One region of the Streptomyces sp. NPDC050535 genome, then DNA from elsewhere that is predicted to be linked to it. Evidence: riboswitches for the same ligand, from Rfam matches in the RefSeq annotation. Region 1 holds a riboswitch; the other holds the start of a gene.
The links. A riboswitch is a leader RNA that binds a small molecule or an ion and turns the genes downstream of it on or off. The one in region 1 is predicted to bind thiamine pyrophosphate.

Region 1 (7,632 bases):
GCTCGAGCGACCAGTCCGGGCAGGTCGGCACGGTGGCGGACAGCACGACACCCTCCGAGTTCACCACGTCCCTCAACTGCCGTACCTGCGCCTCGATCGCGTCGCAGTAGCGGTCGTGCCCGAGCTGTCCGAATGGCGTCATGGGCCGCACCTTATGCGGCGGAAGGTTCCCCGGGCACGGCGTTTTCGGGCACCGACGGACGGTCGGCCGCGGGCCGGCCCGGGGCTCGGCCCACGACGGCGAGCTCAGCCGAGGACGGCGATCTCGGCCGAGTCGAACTCCACCCCGACCCGGTCGCCGGGCTCCGGCGCCTCCCTGAGCGTGCACGCCGCTTCCAGCCGGGGCGCGTCCTCCGGTTGCAGCTGTACGGCGACGTGGGTGCCCCGGAAGGTGCGTCCGGCCACGGTGCAGCGCAGCCCTTCCGCCGCGTCCACCAGCCGTACGCCCGCGGGCCGCACGAGCAGTGTGCCCGGCCCCTGCCGGGTGCCCTCCGGCACCGGGACCTTCCCCCACGGGGTGTCCGCGGCCTCCCCGCTCACCGTCGCCTCCACCACGTTGTCGAAGCCGAGGAAGCGCGCGACGAACTCGTCGGCGGGGTACTGCCAGACCTCAAGCGGCGTGCCGGACTGGGCGATTCGTCCGTCGCGCATGACCACGACCCGGTCGGCGAGCGCGAAGGCCTCGCCCTGGTCGTGCGTGACGGCGAGCACGGTCGTACCCAACTCACCGAAGAGCTGCCGGAGTTCCACGACAAGGCGTTCCCGCAGCGAGCGGTCGAGCTGGCCGAGCGGTTCGTCGAGCATCAGCAGACGGGGGCGCGGAGCGAGGGCGCGGGCCAGCGCGACCCGCTGCTGCTCGCCCCCGGAGAGCGTGGCGACGGCCCTGCGTTCGGCACCCGGCAACCCGACGAGCTCCAGCAACTCCCGAACCCGTACCGCCTGTTCACCCTTGCCCGCGCCGTGCATCCGAAGCCCGAAGGCGACATTGCCGCCCACATCGCGCTGCGGGAAGAGCTGGTGGTCCTGGAACATCAGGCCGACGCCCCGCCGGTGCGCGGGCACCCCCGCCTGATCACGGCCGTCGAGGAGTACCCGGCCCGCGTCGAGCGACTGGAGTCCGGCCACCGCCCGCAGCAGCGTCGACTTGCCGCTGCCGCTCGGCCCCAGCACGCACACGATCTCGTGCTCGGCGACCGCTAGGCCGACATCGTCGAGCACCGCCCGCCCGCCGAAGCGCACGGTCGCGGTCTCAAGGCTCAGCAGCATCTAGAACTCCCCGGTCCGGTCGGTCCGTACCCGCTCCAACAGCAGCAGCGCCACCGCGCACACCACCATCAAGATCGTCGAAAGGGCCATCGCCTGGCCGTAGTTGAGGTCACCCGCGCGCCCGAGCAGCCGGGCCACGGCGACCGGCAGTGTCGGGTTGTCGGGCCGCGCGATGAAGACGGTCGCCCCGAACTCGCCCAGCGACACCGCGAAGGCGAAGCCGGCCGCGACCAGCAGCGCACGCCGCACCATCGGCAGATCGACCTCGCGCCACACCCGCCACGGAGACGCCCCGAGCACCGCCGCCGCCTCCCGCAGCCGCCCGTCCACCGCCCGCAGCACGGGCAGCATCGTCCGTACGACGAAGGGCACACCGACGAGCGCCTGCGCGAGCGGCACCAGGATCCAGCTGCTTCTGAGGTTGAGCGGCGGTTCGTCGAGCGCGATCAGGAACCCGAACCCGACGGTCACCGCCGACACGCCGAGCGGCAGCATCAGCAGCGCGTCGAAGCCTCGTACGAGACGGCCCGCCCGCCTGGTGAGGGCCGCGGCCGCCAGACCGCCGATCAGCACGGCGATGGCGGTGGCGGCGAGCGCGTACTCCAGGGAGTTGCCGATCGCCTCGATCGGCGCGACGAGGAAGATACCGCTGTCATCCGAGGTCAAAGCCCGGTAATACCCGAAGTCGGGCGCGTCCAGGGACCGTTGGACCAGCACGCCGAGCGGCAGCACGAGAAGCACGGCGATGGTCGCGAGCACTCCGGCGAGCAGCGCCCACTGCCCGGCCCCGCTCGGCCGGCGGGCGGTCACTTCCGGGGGCACCAGACGCAGGGCGGTCTCCCGGCGCCGTACGGTCCGGGCGTGCACGGCGAGGATCGCGCCCACCGCCACGAACTGGATGATCGTCAGCACCGCCGCCGTGGAGAGGTCGAAGATCTCCGAGGTCTGCCGGTAGATCTCGACCTCGAGAGTCGAGAAGGTGGGACCGCCCAGGATCTGCACCACACCGAAGGAGGTGAACGTGAAGAGGAAGACCATCAGCGCGGCGGCGGCCACGGCCGGGCTCAGGGCCGGCAGCGTCACCTTCCGCCAGGCCGCGAACCGGGAGGCGCCGAGCATCCTGGCGGCCTCCTCCTGTCGCGGGTCGAGCTGCGACCAGAGACCGCCGACCGTGCGGACGACGACCGCGTAGTTGAAGAAGACATGGGCGAGCAGGATCGCCCAGACGGTCGTGTCGAGCCGTACGCCCCACAGTTCGTCCAGGAGTCCGCCCCGGCCGACGAGGGCGAGGAACGCTGTCCCGACGACGACTGTCGGCAGCACGAACGGCACGGTCACCACCGCGCGCAGGATCTGCTTGCCCCTGAAATCGAAGCGCGCGAAAACATACGCGCCGGGGAGCGCGATCAGCAGCGTGAGCGCGGTCGAGGCGAGCGCCTGCCAGGTGGTGAACCACAGCACGTGCCGGATGTCGGACTGCGCGAGGACATCCCGGATCCGGCCGAACTGCCAGACCCCGTCGACCTTGAGACCGCGGGCCACGATCGCCGCCACCGGGTAGGCGAAGAAGACGCCGAAGAACGCGACGGGCAGGGCCATGAGCCCGAGCCGCGCCGCGCCTCCCCGACGGGACTTCCCGCGCACCCGGGGCGTTACTTCAGTACGAGTGAGGTCCACGACTTGACCCACTGGTCACGGTTGTCGGCGACCTTGGCCGGGTCCATGGTCTCGGGGTCCTTGGCCTGCGGACCGAACTCCGTGAACTCGGCCGGCACCGTGGCCCCCTCGACCACCGGGTACACGAACATGTTCAGCGGCATGTCCTCCTGGAATTTCTTGGTGATCAGGAAGTCGAGGAGAGCCTCACCGCCCTTGGTGTTCCCGGCGTTGCTCAGCAGCCCCGCGTACTCGACCTGCCGGAAGCAGGTGCCGGCCGCGACGCCGGTCGGCGCGGTCTTCGGCTTCGGGTCGGCGTAGATGACCTCGGCGGGTGGCGAGGAGGCGTACGAGACGACCAGCGGCCGGTCCGCCTTGGCCTTCTTGCCTCCGGCCGACCCGGAGAACTCCTCGTTGTAGGCCTGCTCCCAGCCGTCGACGACCTTGACGCCGTTGGCCTTGAGCTTCGTCCAGTAGTCCTGCCAGGCGTCGTCGCCGTACTTCGCCGCCGTCCCCAGCAGGAAGCCGAGGCCGGGCGAGGACGTCGAGGCGTTCTCGGTGACCAGCAGGTTCTTGTACTCGGGCTTGACGAGATCGGCGAAGGACGCCGGCGGAGCCAGCTTGTGCTCGGTGAAGTAGGCCTTGTCGTAGTTGACGCAGATGTCGCCGGTGTCGATGGGCGTGACCCGGTGCTCGTCCCCGTCGACCCGGTACTCCGGGAGGATCTGGTCCGAGCCCTTGGCCTCGTACGACTGGAAGAGCCCGTTGTCGAGCGCCCGGGACAGCAGGGTGTTGTCGACGCCGAAGAAGACGTCGCCCTGCGGGTTGTCCTTGGTGAGGATCGCCTTGTTGACGGCCTGCCCGGCGTCGCCGTCCTTGAGCACCTTGACCGTGTACCCGGACTCCTTCTCGAAGGCGCTCAGCACGTCCTTGGAGTACGTGAAGGAGTCATGACTGACGAGGGTCACGGTCTTGGAGTCACCGCCGCTTCCGGAACCTGACTCTGTCGAGCCGCACCCGGAGAGCGTGACGAGCCCCAGCCCCAGACCGACGAGACCGACGGCCGTGATCGTCTTCTTCTTGCTCACTGAATTCCTCCTGGGATGACCAGGAAGAGACGCGGCCCTGCCCCGGAACCTGTCGGAGGTGCCGGGGCAGGGCGCAACAGCTTGAGTATTGACCGAACTTCCTACCCAGAATGACCTGGGCAAGGTTCTGAGGGTCTGCGGCCCACCGGTGACCCGGCTGCCGCACTCTCAGCGCTGTGGCGCTCCCCTGTCGGAATATGAAGATGTGGATTTCGCGGTTGTTCCCCGCCAGGTTACCGCTCGGTGGCCGCGAGCTGTCCGCACGCCCCGTCGATCTCCTGGCCACGGGTGTCCCGGACGGTGACCGGCACCCCGTGGGCCGCGATCGCGTCGACGAACGCCTTCTCGTCCTCGGGCCGCGAGGCGGTCCACTTCGAACCCGGCGTGGGGTTCAACGGGATGAGGTTGACGTGCACGGGCTTGCCCTTGAGCATCCGCCCGAGCCGGTCACCACGCCATGCCTGGTCGTTGATGTCCCTGATCAGCGCGTACTCGATGGAGAGCCGGCGCCCCGACCTGGCCGCGTACTCCCAGCCGGCGTCCAGCACCTCCCGCACGTTCCACCGCGTGTTCACGGGGACGAGGGTGTCACGCAGCTCGTCGTCGGGCGCGTGCAGGGAGATGGCGAGGCGGCACTTGAAGCCCTCGTCGGAGAACCGGTTGATCGCCGGGACAAGCCCGACGGTCGACACGGTGATGCCCCGCTGCGACAGGCCGAGCCCGTCGGGCTCGGGGTCGGTGAGGGCGCGGATCGCTCCGACCACCCTCTTGTAGTTGGCGAGCGGCTCGCCCATGCCCATGAAGACGATGTTGCTGAGCCGCGCCGGACCACCCGGGATCTCGCCGTCCCTGAGCGACCGCATGCCGTCCACGATCTGGTGCACGATCTCGCCGGTGGACAGGTTCCGGTCGAGCCCGGCCTGCCCGGTCGCGCAGAACGGGCAGTTCATCCCGCAGCCGGCCTGCGAGCTGATGCACATGGTCACCCGGTCCGGGTACCGCATCAGCACGGACTCGACGAGCGTCCCGTCGAAGAGCCGCCACAAGGTCTTGCGGGTGGTCTCCTGGTCGGTCGACAGATGCCGCACCACCGTCATCAGCTCGGGAAGCAACGCCTCCTGGAGCTTCCCGCGCGAGGCGGCCGGAATGTCCGTCCACTGCTCGGGATCGTGCGCGAACCGCGCGAAGTAGTGCTGCGAGAGCTGTTTGGCACGGAACGGCTTCTCACCAACCGCGGCAACGGCCTCTTTACGCTCGGCAGGCGTGAGATCGGCAAGGTGCCGCGGCGGCTTCTTGGCTCCGCGCGGGGCGACGAATGTAAGTTCTCCAGGATTAGGCATGGCCGTACCAGTGTCGCAGACATAGGAACAGGGGCTCGCCGCCCTGTGGACAACGAGCCCCCGAACGACGAACCCGCAGGTCAGCCGGACCCGACGAAGAGCACCAGCAGCAGCCACACGACCGGAGCCGTGGGCAGCAGGGAGTCCAGCCGGTCCATGATGCCGCCGTGTCCCGGCAGCAGCGTGCCCATGTCCTTGATGCCGAGGTCCCGCTTGATCATGGACTCGCCGAGGTCCCCGAGCGTGGCGCTGGCCGCGACCGCGAGGCCGAGGAGCAGTCCCTGCCACCAGGTGCCGTCGTCGATCAGGAACTCCATCAACAGCGCACCCGCCGCCATCGCGAAGGTGACCGCTCCGAGCAGGCCCTCGCGGGTCTTGCCGGGGCTGATGCGCGGCGCCAGCTTGTGCTTGCCGAAGCGCCAGCCGATCGCGTACGCGCCGGTGTCGCTGACCACGGCGAGCAGCAGGAAGGTGAGCACCCGCCGTGAACCGTCGTCGGCCGCGAGCATCAGCGCGACGAACGTGGCCAGGAACGGGATGTAGAAGGCCGCGAAAACGCCGGCCGTGACGTCCTTGAGGTAACCCTCAGGAGGCTCCGTCATACGCCAGACCAGGACGGCCAGCGCGGTGAGTGCCATCGCCACCCAGGCGCCCTCGGCGCCCCGTACGTAACCGGAGACGACCATCGCCGCACCGCCGAGCGCCAGCGGCACGAGGGGCGCCTTGATGCCCTTGCGCTCCTCGAGCCGGGAGGTGAGCTCCCACAGCCCCACCACCACGGCGACCGCTATCACGCCGATGAAGACGGCCTTGACGATGAGCAAGGACGCGACGATCACCACACCGAGCCCGACAGCCACCCCTATGGCCGCGCCCAAGTCGCGTCCCGCAGTCTTCTTCTGCGGTGCGGGGGCGGGCTGTGGGGCGCTGGGCATGGGCTCCTGCGGCTTCTGCGACGGGCCCCCGAAGGGCGGCGCCGTCGCCGACGAGTCGTCGCGGAACAGGGGACCGCTCAGCCGAGCGGTCCCCCGGTCGTCATCCTGGTCTCCGCCGTGTGCGGGTACGTCGGGCACGATGGGCATGGGGCGAGTGTGCTGCGCGTCATACGCATCGTATGCGGGACCCGCCGGGGCAGCCCCCTGGACAGGCCCCTGCTCGGGCGCCCCCCAGTACCCGGCTTGTGGCGGCGCCCCCCAGGAAGAGTCGTTCATCAGACCTCGAGCAGCTCCGCTTCCTTGTGCTTGAGGAGCTCGTCCACCTGGGCGGCGTACTTCGCCGTGGTGTCGTCGAGTTCCTTCTCCGCACGGCGGCCCTCGTCCTCGCCGACCTCGCCGTCCTTGACCAGCTTGTCGATGGTCTCCTTCGCCTTGCGGCGGACGGAGCGGATCGAGATCTTGGCGTCCTCACCCTTGGTCTTGGCGACCTTGATGAACTCCTTGCGGCGCTCCTGGGTGAGCTCCGGGAAAACCACCCGGATGATGTTGCCGTCGTTGCTCGGGTTGACACCCAGGTCGGAGTCACGGATCGCCTGCTCGATGTTGCGCATCGCGCTCTTGTCGAACGGGGTCACCACCGCCATGCGCGGCTCGGGCACCGAGAAGGAGGCCAGCTGGTTGATCGGCGTCAGTGCGCCGTAGTAGTCGGCCACGATCTTGTTGAACATCGCCGGGTGCGCACGACCGGTGCGGATCGCGGCGAAGTCCTCCTTGGCGACCACGACGGCCTTCTCCATCTTCTCCTCGGCCTCGAGGAGGGTCTCTTCGATCACCACTTGCTCCTGCGTGTCTTGAGTAGGCCCGGCAACTGTTCCTCGTAGGGGCGGCAGCCGGCTGCGTCGCGTCTTGTTCCTGCACGGTTCCCGACCCGCGGGACATTGTCCATCCCCCGGTCAGGGTCCGTACCCGGTCGGGCTCGACCCCGGTCGGGGCCGGTCCCGTCAGGCCCGGCTGCTGTGTTCACCCACAAGTGTGCCGATCTTCTCACCCTTGACGGCTCGCGCGATATTGCCCTCCGCCAGGAGCTCGAAGACCAGGATGGGCAGCTTGTTGTCCCGGCACAGCGTGATGGCGGTCATGTCGGCGACCTTGAGGTCGCGGGTGATGACCTCCCCGTAGCTGAGCGAGTCGAACTTGACGGCCTCGGGGTTGGTCTTCGGGTCGGAGTCGTACACACCGTCGACGCCGTTCTTGCCCATCAGCAGGGCCTCGGCGTCGATCTCCAGCGCGCGCTGGGCGGCGGTGGTGTCGGTGGAGAAGTACGGCATGCCCATACCGGCGCCGAAG
Region 2 (7,632 bases), on a different contig from region 1:
CCGCGTCCAGGAACTCGGCGAGGTCGCCCTGGCGCCGGCGGGCGTCCGTGCACAGGTAGACGCGGGCGTCGGCGAGCCGGGCGCGGACGGTGGCGGCGGTGTCGGGCATGCGTGTGTCCCCCGTTGTCGTTGCGTGCGGACCACGGCGGCCGGGGTGGTCCATGGCCGCCGTGGTCCGAACGTCGGACGGTCTGTTCAGGTCAGACGGCGAGCGCCTGGGCGCGACGCTTCACCTCCGTGCCGCGATTCTCGCTGAGAGCCTGCGCGGGGGTGCCGGGCAGGCTCGGGTCGGGGGTGAAGAGCCACTCGAGCATCTCTTCGTCGGAGAAGCCGTCGTCCCGCAGGAGCGTCAGGGTGCCTGTCAGGCCCTTGACGACCTTCTGCTCGGCCCCGTCGACGAAAGCGGCGGGGACGTGCAGCGCGCGGTTCTCACCACGGCGTACGGCGATCAGCTGGCCCTCCCTGACCAACTGCCGGACGCGGGTCACCTCGACACCGAACTGCTCGGCGATGTCGGGGAGAGTGAGCCAGGCGGGGACGAGAGCATCGATCTTTGCGTCAATCTCGGTCACAGGACAAGCCTGCCATCCCGGACTGACACTCGGTAGCCGAGCCCCGTCAGGAACGGGTCGGCGCGCGGCCGAATCGCCCGCCGAGCTGCCGGATCGCCCGCCCCGCGGCGGTTGCGCCCTCGGCGAACCAGGCCCCGCTACGGCGTGAGCGTCGCCGTCTTCAGCGGTCGCGACGGGTCCGACAGCAGCTCCGGGTCCATCGGGGTGCCCGCCTCGATGACTTTCCGGCCCTGGGCCAGGTCCCGGGGCCGGCCGACCGCGAGGAGGGCGACCAGTCGGCCGTCGTGGAGCCAGCAGACCGACCAGGCGGCGCCGGTCGGGTCGCCGCGCCACACGGTGGTGTCGGCGGGGGCGTGGTGGCCGACGTACTGGACGAAGCGGCCGAACTGCTCGGACCAGAAGTACGGGACGGGGTCGTACGCCACCGGGGACTCGCCGATGATGTTGGCCGCCACCGTGCGCGGGCCCTGGAGGGCGTTGTCCCAGTGGTGGACCAGAAGGCGGCCCTCGTAACGCCCCGAAGGGAAGGAAGCGCAGTCGCCGACCGCGAAGACGTCCGGCAGGGAGCTGCGCAGATGGTCGTCGGCCACGACCTCGCGGTGGGCGCCCAGCTCGATGCCGGAGCCGCTGAGCCATTCGGTGGCGGGGCGCGCGCCGATGCCGACGACGACGGCGCCCGCGGGTACCCGGGTGCCGTCGTCCAGCACCACCGCGCCCGGCTCGACGCGCTCCACGCGCGCGTGGGTGCGCAGCGAGGCCCCGCTGTCCGCGTACCAGGCGGCCATAGGCGCGGCGACCTCGGCGGGCAGCGCACCGGCGAGGGGCCGGTCGGCAGCCTCGACGACGGTCACGGCGCACCCCGCCTCACGCGCGGCGGTGGCGAACTCGGCGCCGATCCAGCCCGCCCCGACCACCACGATGTCGTGCTGCCGGGCGAGCACGGGGCGCAGCCGCTCGGCGTCGTCAAGGGTGCGCAGCAGATGAACCCCGGGGACACCCTCCGTGCCCGGCAGCCGGATGGGTTCCGCGCCCGTGGCGATGACCAGGGCGTCGTACGGCACCGGGCCGGTGTCGGTGTCCAGTTCGTGGTCCCCGGGGCGTACACCGAGCGCCTCGTTGCCGAGCCGCAGTGCGATGCCCAGTGCCTCGAAATCGACATCGAAGGCGGATCCCTCGGTCTTGCCGAGCAGCACGGCCTTGGACAGCGGTGGCCGGTCGTACGGCTGGTGCGGTTCCGCGCCGATCAGTGTCACGTCGCCGGCGAAGCCCTGTTCCCGCAGGGCGACCGCGGTCTGCACGCCCGCCATGCCGGCACCCACGATGACGACCTGTCGTACCGCCCGCTCCTGAACCCGCGTCTTCTCGGTCACCTGATCACCATAGTCAGCTGACAGATTGTCAGTCAGGGGGCGGGCTCGGTGACCTGCTCCACACCGCCCGCCACGACCTGCTCGGCGTCGCCCGCCCCGGTCTCCTCCACGACGCTGGTCCCGCTGCCGCGCTGCGACTCCCACTCCCAGGTCTCCTCCAGGCGTACGCGCCCGTCGGGCAGCTCCGTCACGCGCGACACGCAGTGCCCCGAGGAGGTGCTGCCGTCGTGCTTGAGCTGTACGTACCGGAAGTCGAGACGGTCGCCCTCGCGGGTGCCCACGAGGTGCCCGCGTACGACGTCGCCGCCCGCGTAGTCGGCCCAGATCACGCCTTCCCGCTCGCGGTAGGTGAAGCGGGTGCGGGTACCCACCTGTCCGGGTGCCTGGTCGGCGACCGGGGCCAGGACGAGGCCGTCGAGCGAACGGGCCATGGGCGGAGGCTCCCTTACTGAGACATACGGCAGCGGGCTACGCTGGCCAACGTAAGGCACTCGCGGGAGTCCGGACGCACCGGGCTGAGAGGGAGGCTGGAACGGCCTCCGACCGTACGAACCTGATCCGGGTCATGCCGGCGAAGGGAGGGGCTGGACGCCCATGTCGCGTACACCATCGGACGCGTTCCACACATCTCGCACGTCCCGCACACCCCAGGCATCAGACACCTCGGACGTCCTGGTCGTCGGGGGCGGGATCATCGGGCTGGTGACGGCCTGGCGGGCGGCGCAGCGCGGGTTCACGACCGCGGTCGTCGACCCCGAGCCCGGCGGCGGCGCCGCGCAGGTCGCGGCCGGAATGCTCGCCGCCGTCACCGAACTGCACTACGGCGAGCAGACCCTGCTGGGCCTCAATCTCGCCTCCGCGCGGCGCTATCCGGACTTCGCCGCCGAGCTCACCGAGGCGACCGGCCAGGACCTCGGCTACCGCCGGTGCGGCACCCTGGCCGTCGCGCTGGACGCCGACGACCGTGCCCACCTGCGCGAACTGCACGCCCTGCAACGTCGGTCGGGGCTCGACCCGGAGTGGCTCAGCGGCCGTGAGTGCCGTCGCCTGGAGCCGATGCTCGCGCCCGGCGTACGCGGTGGCCTGCGCGTCGACGGCGACCACCAGGTCGATCCGCGCCGGCTGGCGAAGGCTCTGGTCACGGCGTGCGAAAGGGCCGGGGTGGTGTTCCGCCGGACGTGGGCCGAGCGGCTCGCCGTCGCGGCGGACCGGGCCACCGGAGTCGTCATCACGGACGGCACCGAGCTGTCGGCGGAGCAGGTGGTGCTGGCCGCGGGCAGCCTCAGCGGGCGTCTCGCGGGCGTTCCGGAGGCCGTGCTGCCGCCCGTGCGCCCGGTGAAGGGGCAGGTGCTGCGGCTGACCGTGCCGAAGCGGTACGCGCCCTTCCTGAGCCGTACCGTGCGCGCCGTGGTGCGCGGCAGCCAGGTCTATCTGGTGCCGCGCGAGAACGGCGAGCTCGTGGTCGGCGCGACCAGCGAGGAGCTGGGCTGGGACACCACGGTGACCGCGGGCGGTGTGTACGAGCTGCTGCGTGACGCCCATGAGCTGGTTCCCGGGATCACCGAGCTGCCGCTCACCGAGACCCGCGCCGGACTGCGCCCCGCGTCGCCCGACAACGCGCCGCTGCTCGGTCCGACCGAGCTCGACGGTCTCCTCCTCGCCACCGGGCACCACCGCAACGGCGTCCTGCTGACCCCGGTCACCGGCGACACGATGGCGCATGTCCTGACCACCGGCGAACTCCCGGACGTGGCAAGCCCCTTCACGCCCAAGCGCTTCAGCCCGGCCCGTACGGAGCAGCCCGCATGAGCGTCCTCGTCAGCGTCCTCGTCAACGGGGAGCGGCGGCGGATCGCCGCGGGCACCGCTCTCGACACCCTCGTCGCGGCGCTCACCCCGGCCCCGTCCGGCGTCGCCGCCGCCCTCAACGAGACCGTCGTCCCGCGCGGGCGGTGGTCGTCCACGTCCCTCTCCGAGGGAGACCGCGTCGAAGTCCTCACCGCCGTCCAAGGAGGCTGACCCATGGCCGACGATCCCTTCGTCCTCGGTGGTACGTCCTTCTCGTCCCGGCTGATCATGGGTACGGGGGGCGCGCCCAGCCTCGACGTCCTGGAGCGCTCGCTCGTCGCCTCCGGCACGGAGCTGACGACGGTCGCGATGCGGCGCGTAAACGCTTACGTGCACGGTTCGGTGCTGTCCGTGCTCGACCGGCTCGGCATCCGGGTGCTGCCGAACACGGCGGGGTGCTTCACCGCCGGCGAGGCCGTCCTGACCGCCCGCCTCGCGCGGGAGGCGCTGGGCACCGACGTGGTCAAGCTGGAGGTCATCGCCGACGAGCGCACGCTGCTGCCCGACCCGATCGAGCTTCTCGACGCGGCGGAGACACTGGTGGACGACGGGTTCACCGTGCTGCCGTACACGAACGACGACCCGGTGCTCGCGCGGAAGCTGGAAGACGTCGGGTGCGCCGCGATCATGCCGCTGGGGTCGCCGATCGGATCCGGTCTCGGCATCCGGAATCCGCACAACTTCCAGCTGATCGTGGAGCACGCGCGCGTGCCGGTGATTCTGGACGCGGGGGCCGGTACGGCGTCCGACGCCGCGCTCGCGATGGAGCTGGGGTGTGCCGGTGTGATGCTCGCCTCGGCCGTGACACGGGCGCAGGAGCCGGTGCTCATGGCCGAGGGCATGCGGCACGCGGTGGAGGCCGGGCGGCTCGCCTTCCGCGCGGGCCGGATTCCCCGGCGGCACTTCGCCGAGGCGTCCTCCCCGGCGGAGGGCCTGGCCCGGCTGGATCCGGAGCGGCCGGCGTTCTAGGGGTTCCGTCCAGTGGTCCGGTGCGTGCGAGGTGCGTCACAGGTCGGCTGCAGTCCGGCGCCGGTATGGGCCGAACGGGTGGGGCGTGACAGTGGCGGCTCGTACACTCACCTGCGTGGATATGACCCTTCAGGACCCGCTTGTCGGGCAGCTGCTCGACGGCCGCTATCGCGTCGACGCGCGGATCGCGGTCGGCGGGATGGCCACGGTCTACCGGGCCCTGGACATCCGCCTCGACCGCGTGCTCGCCCTCAAGGTGATGCACCCGGCGCTGGCCGCCGACGGCTCGTTCGTCGAGCGGTTCATCCGCGAGGCCAAGTCGGTGGCCCGGCTCGCGCACCCCAACGTGGTGCAGGTCTTCGACCAGGGGACGGCCGGGTCGTACGTCTATCTGGCCATGGAGTACGTCGCCGGGTGCACCCTGCGCGACGTCCTGCGCGAGCGCGGCGCCCTCCAGCCGCGGGCCGCGCTCGACATCCTGGAGCCGGTGCTCGCCGCGCTCGGCGCGGCCCACCGCGCCGGATTCGTGCACCGCGACATGAAGCCGGAGAACGTCCTGATAGGGGACGACGGCCGGGTGAAGGTCGCGGACTTCGGGCTCGTCCGGGGCGTGGACACCGTCACGAACACGACGGGCGCGGTCCTCGGCACCGTCTCGTATCTCGCCCCCGAGCAGATCGAGCACGGCACGGCGGACGCCCGCGTCGACGTGTACGCGTGCGGAATCGTCTTCTACGAGATGCTCACGGGCGGCAAGCCGCACTCCGGCGACTCCCCCGCCCAGGTGTTCTACCAGCACCTCCACGCGGACGTACCGCCGCCGTCGGCCGTCGTGCCGGGGCTGGCCTTCCAGCTCGACGAGCTGGTCACCACCGCGACCGCGCGCAACCCCGCGGTCCGCCCGCCCGACGCGGTGGCACTGCTCAGGGACGTGCTGGAGGCCCGGACGGAGCTCAGCGCCGACCAGCTCGACGCCGTACCGCCGCAGGCCCTCGCCACGGGCCACCACAACGCCGACGACCGTACGAGCGTGCTCCCGCGCTCGCTGTCCGTGCCGCGCCCGCTGCCGGTGAACGAGCATGGGAGCGACGCCCCCGCGCTCAACGCGACCAGCCGGTTCGAGCGGACCGGCCAGTTCGCGTCCGAGGGGGTCGCGCCCTCCCGGCGCGGCCGGTCCCGGCGCACCACGCTCGCGATCGTCACCGCGCTCCTTCTGGTGCTCGGCCTCGGCGCGGGCGTCTGGTACATCAACTCGGGCCAGTTCACCCGGGTCCCGGCGGTCCTGGCGGTCACCGAGGCTCAGGCCAAGGACCGGCTGGCGGACGCCGGCCTCGACGCCGGGCAGGTCAAGCACGCGTACAGCGACACCGTGGAGCGCGGCAGCGTCATCAGCAGCGACCCGGCCGTCGGCGACCGCATCCGCGACAACGACTCCGTGGAGCTGACCGTGTCCGACGGCCCGGAGACGGTGAAGGTGCCCGATCTCCAGGGCTCGGAGCTGGACAGGGCCAGGAGCGTGCTGAAGGACAAGGGTCTGGCGGCGGGCATCGTCACCCGGGAGTTCAGCGACGACGTCCCCAACGGCTCGGTGATCAGCACGGACCCGGAAGCGGGCACGGAGCGACGCACGGGTTCCGCCGTCAAGATCACGGTCAGCAAGGGCAGCCCGGTGGAGGTGGCCGACGTCACGGGAGCCTCGGTCGAGGACGCCACCGCGGAGCTGGAGGAGGCCGGTCTGAAGGTGAGGATCGCCGCCGGGCAGGTCAACTCGGAGTTCGACAAGGGACAGGTGGCCGAACAGTCCCCGGGCGCGGGCCGCGAGGCCGCCGAGGGCGACACCGTGACGCTGACCATCTCCAAGGGCCCCGAACTGGTCGAGGTCCCGGACGTCGTCGGCGACAGCGTGGACGACGCCAGGCAGGAGCTCGAGGACGCCGGTTTCGAGGTCGACGAGGACCGCGGACTGCTCAACCTCTTCGGGACCTCGGTCAAGGGCCAGTCGGTGGAAGGCGGCGACACGGCTCCCAAGGGGTCGACGATCACCATCGAGATCGAATGAGGCTCCTCGGCGGAGCGGGGACGCAGGTCCGCCGACGGGGCGGGAGCGAGCGCGTGACACCCTGACGGGTGTGACCAGCAAGCAGCTCCGCAACCCCGTCGGCGGCCACGTCCCCGTGGCCGGCGGTCTCAGTTCCGTCGGTCTGAGCTACGCCCGTGATCTGCGGGCCGAGACCGTTCAGGTCTTCGTCGCCAACCCGCGCGGCTGGGCGACGCCGCCCGGCAACCCCCGGCAGGACGAGGAGTTCCGGGCGGCCTGTGCCGCCGAGTCGATTCCGGCGTACGTCCATGCCCCGTATCTGATCAACTTCGGCTCGCACACCGAGGCGACGGTCGAGCGGTCCGTGGAGTCGCTGCGGCACTCGCTGCGCAGGGGCCGGGAGATCGGCGCGCTGGGTGTGGTCGTGCACACGGGGAGCGCCACCGGGGGCAGGGAGCGTTCCGTGGCGCTCGCACAGGTGCGCGAGCACCTGCTGCCGCTGCTCGACGAGCTGACGCACGACGACGACCCGTATCTGCTTCTCGAGTCGACCGCGGGCCAGGGCGCCTCGCTCTGTTCGCGCACCTGGGACTTCGGGCCGTACTTCGAGGCGCTCGACGCCCACCCGAAACTGGGCGTCTGCCTGGACACCTGCCACATCTACGCGGCGGGCCACGACCTGACCGGGCCGAGCGGGATGCACCAGACCCTCGACCTGCTGGTGGACACGGTCGGCGAGGGGCGGCTCAGGCTGATCCACGCCAACGACTCCAAGGACGTGGTCGGTGCCCACAAGGACCGCCACGAGAACATCGGCTCGGGCCATATCGGCGAGG

Region 2: another riboswitch for thiamine pyrophosphate. It lies ahead of thiO (glycine oxidase ThiO); the one in region 1 lies ahead of ACIBLC_RS20310 (thiamine ABC transporter substrate binding subunit).

What each region holds. Positions count from the first base shown of each region.
Region 1 is NZ_JBITHE010000008.1:228,947-236,578, reverse strand. Features, by position in the region: gene ACIBLC_RS20325 (maleylpyruvate isomerase family mycothiol-dependent enzyme) at 1-142, opposite strand, end outside; gene ACIBLC_RS20320 (ABC transporter ATP-binding protein) at 247-1,266, opposite strand; gene ACIBLC_RS20315 (ABC transporter permease) at 1,267-2,943, opposite strand; gene ACIBLC_RS20310 (thiamine ABC transporter substrate binding subunit) at 2,919-4,010, opposite strand; TPP riboswitch at 4,091-4,209, opposite strand; gene rlmN (23S rRNA (adenine(2503)-C(2))-methyltransferase RlmN) at 4,244-5,350, opposite strand; gene ACIBLC_RS20300 (phosphatidate cytidylyltransferase) at 5,431-6,561, opposite strand; gene frr (ribosome recycling factor) at 6,561-7,118, opposite strand; gene pyrH (UMP kinase) at 7,287-7,632, opposite strand, start outside.
Region 2 is NZ_JBITHE010000009.1:52,804-60,435, reverse strand. Features, by position in the region: gene thiE (thiamine phosphate synthase) at 1-109, opposite strand, end outside; gene ACIBLC_RS21140 (Rv2175c family DNA-binding protein) at 201-572, opposite strand; gene ACIBLC_RS21135 (NAD(P)/FAD-dependent oxidoreductase) at 710-1,879, opposite strand; gene ACIBLC_RS21130 (hypothetical protein) at 1,975-2,373, opposite strand; TPP riboswitch at 2,426-2,539, shown strand; gene thiO (glycine oxidase ThiO) at 2,537-3,751, shown strand; gene thiS (sulfur carrier protein ThiS) at 3,748-3,960, shown strand; gene ACIBLC_RS21115 (thiazole synthase) at 3,964-4,758, shown strand; gene pknB (Stk1 family PASTA domain-containing Ser/Thr kinase) at 4,874-6,817, shown strand; gene ACIBLC_RS21105 (deoxyribonuclease IV) at 6,888-7,632, shown strand, end outside.